DNA from 2 places in the Neorhizobium sp. DAR64860/K0K1 genome. Region 2 is predicted to be linked to the other one. Evidence: riboswitches for the same ligand, from Rfam matches in the RefSeq annotation. Region 2 holds a riboswitch; the other holds the start of a gene.
The links. A riboswitch is a leader RNA that binds a small molecule or an ion and turns the genes downstream of it on or off. The one in region 2 is predicted to bind S-adenosylmethionine.
Positions count from the first base shown of each region.

Region 1: it holds a riboswitch for S-adenosylmethionine, as region 2 does, so the genes downstream of both, ACQY1J_RS18555 (O-succinylhomoserine sulfhydrylase) here and metA (homoserine O-acetyltransferase MetA) in region 2, are expected to answer to the same signal.

Region 1 is NZ_CP191459.1:2,894,561-2,897,943, reverse strand. Features, by position in the region: gene apaG (Co2+/Mg2+ efflux protein ApaG) at 1-361, opposite strand, end outside; gene ACQY1J_RS18555 (O-succinylhomoserine sulfhydrylase) at 528-1,718, opposite strand; SAM riboswitch at 1,765-1,843, opposite strand; gene ACQY1J_RS18550 (2'-deoxycytidine 5'-triphosphate deaminase) at 1,917-3,011, shown strand; tRNA gene ACQY1J_RS18545 (tRNA-Gly) at 3,082-3,155, shown strand; gene ACQY1J_RS18540 (glycosyltransferase family 2 protein) at 3,169-3,383, opposite strand, start outside.
Region 2 is NZ_CP191459.1:116,428-119,810, forward strand. Features, by position in the region: gene ACQY1J_RS05130 (ABC-F family ATP-binding cassette domain-containing protein) at 1-409, opposite strand, end outside; gene ACQY1J_RS05135 (thiamine diphosphokinase) at 417-1,067, opposite strand; SAM riboswitch at 1,186-1,263, shown strand; gene metA (homoserine O-acetyltransferase MetA) at 1,326-2,249, shown strand; gene ACQY1J_RS05145 (aldose epimerase family protein) at 2,371-3,383, shown strand, end outside.

The DNA.
Region 1 (3,383 bases), 730 kb from region 2:
CCAGCGAGAAGGCGGGAATGTCGACTTTGAAAGTCTCGCCTTCGTCCGTCTTCATATCGTAGGTGCCGAACATGACGCCGGATGGCGTGTCGAGCGGGCACCCGGACGAATATTCATAGCTGTCGCCCGGCTTCAGTCGCGGCTGGTCGCCAACGACGCCTGGTCCGTCGACCTCGTCGACGATCCCGTTTTCGTCCGTGATGTTCCAGTAGCGATGCACGAGCGTGACGCTGATCGAGGACTTGTTCTCGATCACGATCCGGTATCCCCAGACATAACGACTGTCCTCGGGGCTCGACTGCTCCTCGAGATAATAGGGCTCGACGGCGACGTCTATGTCTCTGGTGCGGGCGCGGTACATTGGCACCTCAAGATTGCTCATCGTGCCGATATCGTACAGTGGGGGAGAAAGGTCAAGAATTCTCGCGGCTTGCATCTGAGGCAATGTCGCGTTCTTGATGATAGGGATAACTGATATGGTAAACCCGGAGCGTTCCGGGTCTACCCATCGTTCGGCGTAAAGCCGATCAGATCTGCTTCAGCGCCTGCGCAAAATCTTCCAGTAGATCGTCCGCATCCTCGATGCCGGCCGAAAAGCGCACGGTGCCGGGCGAAATTCCCAGTTCCGTACGGGCTTCGTCGCTGAGGTTTTTGTGCGTCGTCGTTGCCGGATGCGTGATGATGGAGCGGGTGTCGCCGAGATTGTTGGAGATGGTGACCACCTCCATGGCATTCTGCAGCTTGAAGGCCGCATCCTTGCCGCCCTTCAGCTCGAAGCAGACCAGCGTCGATCCGCCCGTCATCTGCTTGGCGATGATGTCGGCCTGCGGATGGTCTTTGCGACCGGGATAGATCACTTTCGCGACCTTGCTCTGCTCGGCCAGGAAATCGGCGATCTTCGCCGCATTCGACGTCTGCTGGGCAACACGGATCGGCAGCGTTTCCAGCCCCTTGATCAGTGTCCATGCGGTGAACGGCGACATCGCCGGACCGGTATGGCGATAATAGTCCTGCAGGTGCTCCAGAACCCATTCGCGGTCCGAAAGGATGACGCCGGCAAGGCTGCGGCCCTGGCCGTCGATATGCTTGGTGGCGGAATAGACGACCACATGGGCGCCGAGTTCCAGCGGCCGCTGGAAGAGCGGCGTTGCGAACACGTTGTCGACCACCAGACGGGCGCCGACCTGATTGGCAAGCTTGGCAACGCCGGCAATGTCGATCACTTCCAGCGTCGGGTTTGTCGGGCTTTCCAGGAAGAACACCTTGGTGTTGGGCTTGATCGCCGCTTCCCAGTTGGCAAGGTCGCGACCGTCGACCAGCGTGCATTCGATGCCGTAGCGCGGGGCGAGCGTTTCGACCACCCAGCGGCAGGAACCGAACAGGGCCCGGGCGGCCACGATATGGTCGCCGGCGCGAAGCTGGCACATGAGCGCTGCCGTGATGGCGGCCATGCCGGAGGCGGTGGCGCGGGCTTCTTCTGCACCTTCCAGCGCACACATGCGCTTTTCGAACATGTCGTTGGTGGGGCTGCCGTAGCGGGCATAGATATAACCGTCGGCCTCGCCCTTGAAACGGGCTTCGGCTGCTTCTGAACTGTCGTAGGCGAAGCCCTGCGTCAGGTAGATGGCTTCAGACATCTCGCCATATTGCGAGCGCAGCGTGCCGCCATGGACGAGCGTGGTGGCTGGGCGCCAGTTCTTGTTCGGGGATTTGCTCATGCGTTCATCACCTTCGTGATACAAAAAAACCGGCCGCAATCGCAGACCGGTTTTCAACCCGGTCTTTTTAGCCACTTGTTTAACGTGGCTGCAAGCCGACCGGCCAAATCACCACGGGATAAAGCTGCCTTACGCCTCGCTTCCGCTTGCGTCAATGGTCCGCATTTGGTTTTGTCGCCCCCAAAATCTGAAAGAGACATGATGGCTCGCGAAACGGGAATTCTGGCGGACCGCGCAATTGCGGCGCTCTTCGAACAAGGACGGCTGAAGTCCGAGAGGGCGCTTGATCAGGACCAGATCCAGCCGGCGAGCCTTGATCTGCGCTTGGGGCAGAAGGCGTTTCGCGTGCGTGCCTCCTTCATGCCTGGACCCACGAGCCTCGTGTCCGACAAGCTCGAGCGCCTCAGCCTGCATGTCATCGATCTCTCCGAAAGCGCGGTGCTCGAAACCGGCTGCGTCTATATCGTGCCGCTGATGGAAAGCCTCGATCTGCCGGCCGGGATGTCGGCGTCCGCCAACCCGAAAAGCTCCACCGGCCGCCTCGATATCTTCACCCGCGTCATCACCGACCGCGCCCAGGAATTCGACAAGATCCCTTCAGGCTATTCCGGCCCGCTCTATCTCGAAATCTCGCCGCGCACCTTCCCGATCGTCGTTCGCCAGGGCTCGCGCCTGTCGCAGATCCGTTTCCGGATCGGCAATGCGCTCCTTCATGAGCCGGAGCTTTTGGCGCTGCATGAAGCCGAAACGCTGGTTGCCGCCGCGCAACCGAACGTTTCGGGCGGCGGCATCGCGCTGTCCATCGATCTTGCCGGCGACAAGGATGGCCTGATCGGCTATCGCGGCAAGCACCACACGGCCGTCGTCGATGTCGACAAGAAGGCCCAGCACGATCTGTTCGATTTCTGGGAGCCGATCCACAGCCGCGGCCGCAACGAACTGATTTTGGATCCGGATGAATTCTACATTCTCGTCTCCCGCGAGGCCGTCCATGTGCCACCGCTCTACGCGGCCGAAATGACACCGTTCGACCCGCTGGTCGGCGAATTCCGCGTCCATTACGCCGGCTTCTTCGACCCCGGCTTCGGCCACGAGGCCGCCGGCGGCCGCGGCAGCCGCGCAGTCCTAGAGGTGCGCAGCCACGAGGTCCCGTTCATCCTCGAAGACGGCCAGATCGTCGGTCGCCTCGTCTACGAACACATGCTGGAAGAACCCCAGGGCCTCTACGGCTCCGGCCTCGGCTCGAACTATCAGGCGCAGGGCCTCAAACTCTCCAAGCATTTCCGCAGCTAGGACATCCCCGGACGCTTCCACCCCGGCGACCTTGACAGAAAAGGCCCATTGTTGGAAACCTTCCCCCGACGCGGGTGTAGCTCAATGGTAGAGCAGCAGCTTCCCAAGCTGAATACGAGGGTTCGATTCCCTTCACCCGCTCCAATCCCCCTCCCGATCAGCTCTCCTTCCGTCGCGGCATGTGGGGTGTCTTGCTCCAGTGGAACGGCTTTGTCCTGAGTTCCCACAGCGCCTTCCAGGCGGCGAAGGATGTCATCATCCAGTAGAGCGGCACCGCAACCCAGCGACGGCCGACGAGGCGCTTTTCGTGGTTGGTCATCGATCCGATGCCGAGGCCGAGGAAGATGAGATAGCTGCCGAGGATATTGGTGA
Region 2 (3,383 bases):
CCGGCGCCATGACGCGGACAAGTGCTGCGCGTCGCGCCTCGCCACCGGAAAGCCTGACCGGGTCTTCCTCTCCTGTCAGGCCGAGATGCTCCAGCAGATAGGTGACGCGGTAGAAATCGTCGCCAGGTCCAAGCCCCGCTTCCGCATAGGCCTGCACGGTTTTGTAACCAGCAAAATCCGGCGCCTGTTCGAGATAGCGGATCGTCGCATTGGGGTGCCGGAAAACCTCGCCCGACTGCGCTTCCACCATGCCGGCGGCGATCTTCATCAGCGTCGATTTGCCCGACCCGTTGCGGCCGACGAGGGAGATGCGGTCGCCGGGCTCCACCTGCAGCGCAGCTCCGTTGAGAAGCGGCGTGCCGCCGAAGGTTAGAACGATATCGTCGAGTTTCAGAATAGGCGGTGCCATGCGGCGTCTATGCTCCGGAAAAATCGTTTGGACGGGCAAGGATCATCGCCCTGCCGTCACGTAAATGGAATTGGACCGGCCCTTCTGCAACGTTGGACACGGTGCGGGAGGAACCGAAGGGCAGCGCGTAATCCTTGAGTGGATAGCGCGCGCCGAGAATGTCGAGGCCTGCAAGGCCGGTAAAACCGATGACGGAAAACAGCGCGCCCTTCGGCAGGTCGAGCGTCATCGTGCCGGTGAGAAACGGCACAGCCTCTTCCTCGCCGGATGTCAGAAGAACGTCATGGCCGCGTTCGGCAAGGCTCATCGCATGCAGAAAATGCTGGAGCGCGTGGTCGGATCGTTCGCCGCCCAGTGCGCCGATCAGGATCAACCGCGTCGCGCCGCGTTCGATCGCTTCAGCCGTCGCAATCTCGCCGTCCGTCTCGTTCTTTTCAGGCGGATAGGTCCGGCGCTCGACATCCGGAAAGCGCTCGATCAGGGCGGCGTCGGAGGAATCGAAGTCGCCCACCCAGAGCTCCGGCATCACACCCAGCGCCTCTGCATGGCGCATGCCGCTGTCGGCCGCAATGAAGCGGCTTGCGGCAACTGCCTTTTGCAGTCGGTCGGTTACGGTGAGGTCACCGCCGAGCAGGATCGTGAAGGTCGAGTTGGCCATTGCCCATGCCCATATCCTAAAGCGGCTCGCAAGGGAAAGGCGCGTGTCGCACTGTTCGTGCGAAAGCGGTCATTTTTGCTGCCATTGACGGCGGGCGTGGCAGGGATTATTTGAAAAGTCGAAATTCCGTGGTGATTTGGCCGGCCGGCTTGCAGCCACGTAAAAAAAGTCGCTAAAGGGCCGCGAGAAGAGTTTCAAAAACTTCCCACGGGCCGGCTGCGATTCTTCGTGCCGGCTTTTTGTTTTTGGGTTGAAGAGATGCCGATCAAGATCCCCGATACGCTGCCTGCCTTCAACACGCTCGTTTCCGAGGGCGTGCGCGTGATGACCGAAACGATGGCGGTCAGGCAGGACATCCGGCCACTGCAGATCGGGCTTCTCAACCTCATGCCCAACAAGATCAAGACCGAAGTGCAGATGGCGCGCCTTGTCGGCGCTTCGCCGCTGCAAGTCGAGTTTTCGCTGGTCCGCATCGGCGGCCACAAGGCCAAGAACACATCGGAAGATCATCTCCTGTCGTTCTACGAGACGTGGGAAGAGGTGAAGCACCGCAAGTTCGACGGTTTCATCATCACCGGAGCGCCGGTGGAAACCCTGCCATACGAGGACGTCACATACTGGCAGGAGATGAAGGAAATCTTCGACTGGACCACCACCAACGTGCATTCCACCATGAATGTCTGCTGGGGGGCGATGGCCGCCATCTATCATTTCCACGGCGTTCCGAAGCACGGGCTGAAGGAAAAGGCGTTTGGGGTCTATCGCCACCGCAACCTGTCGCCGGCCTCCGTCTACCTCAACGGCTTCTCCGACGATTTCCAGGTGCCGGTGTCGCGCTGGACGGAAGTTCGTCGGGAGGATGTTGAAAAGGCCGGCAGTGACCTCGAGATCCTGATGGAATCCGACGAAATGGGCCTCTGCCTCGTGCATGAGCGGGCCGGACGGCGGCTGTTCATGTTTAACCACGTCGAATACGATTCCACCTCGCTTGCCGACGAGTATTTCCGCGATGTCGATGCCGGCATACCGATCAAGATGCCGCACGACTATTTTCCGCACAACGACGATACGCTGGCTCCGCTCAACCGCTGGCGCGGTCATGCGCATCTGCTGTTTGGAAACTGGATTAACGAGATCTACCAGACGACGCCTTACGACGTCGAAAAAATCGGCACCGAGTGACCGAGACCGGTTTCTGCCCCGTCATCCTTGCTGGATGATAGCCTGACGGATTTTTCCGCTGGCCTCGTTGCAGCTTTGACCGAAATCACGCAGTTTGCCGCAAACATTCGGGAGATGGGTTATGACGGGTCATGAATTCGAGATTTTCGGCACGACGAAGAGCGGCGAGGCGGTGCACCGGATCACGCTGTCGGGCGGCGGGCTGACAGCCCAGGTTCTCACCTGGGGTTCGGTTATCCAGGATCTGCGGCTTGCCGGCCACGAGCCGCCTCTGGTGCTGGGGTTCGACAATTTCGCAGACTATGAGGCCTACTCGCCCTATTTCGGCGCCACGCCTGGTCGCTGTGCCAATCGCATCGGCGATGGCCGCTTCTCGATCGACGGCACAGAATACCAGCTGGAACTCAACGAAGACGGCGTAACCCATCTGCACGGCGGATCCGACGGTATCGCCCGGCGCATTTGGTCGATCGTCGATCACGCGGAAGACCGAGTCGTGCTGCAGATCACCGACCCGGACGGACGCGCCGGATATCCCGGCAACTGCACCGTCACTGCGACCTACCAGCTGATGGAAGACGGGGTGCTTTCGGTGATCTACGACACGGTGACCAACCAGCCGACGCCCGCCAACGTCTGCCAGCACTCCTATTTCAATCTCGACGGTCGTCCCGACATTTTCGGCCACGACATGATGATCGCCGCGGCTGAGTTGACGGCGGTGGATGAAAGGATGGTGCCGACCGGCGTCCTGATGCCGCTTGCTGGCACCACGTTCGACCTGAGCGAGATGGGTCCGATCCAGCGCACCGGCGCCGATGGCGAACAGGTGAAGTTCGATCATAACTACTGCCTCTCGGAGGAGAGGACTGCCAAGCGCTCGGTCGCGCTTGCCCGCAGCCTGTATTCCGGCGTGCAGCTCGAAGTGCGCACCACGGAGCCGGGGATCCAGTTCTACGCGGGCTTCAAGCTCGCCTTGCCGGTGCCCGGCATGGAAGGCCGCCACTATGCGCCTTACGCCGGCTTCTGCCTGGAAACCCAGGTCTGGCCGGACGCCATCAACCACGAGACTTTCCCCAATGCAGTGCTTCGCCCGGGCGAAACCCTGCGCCAGGAAACCGACTACGTGTTTTC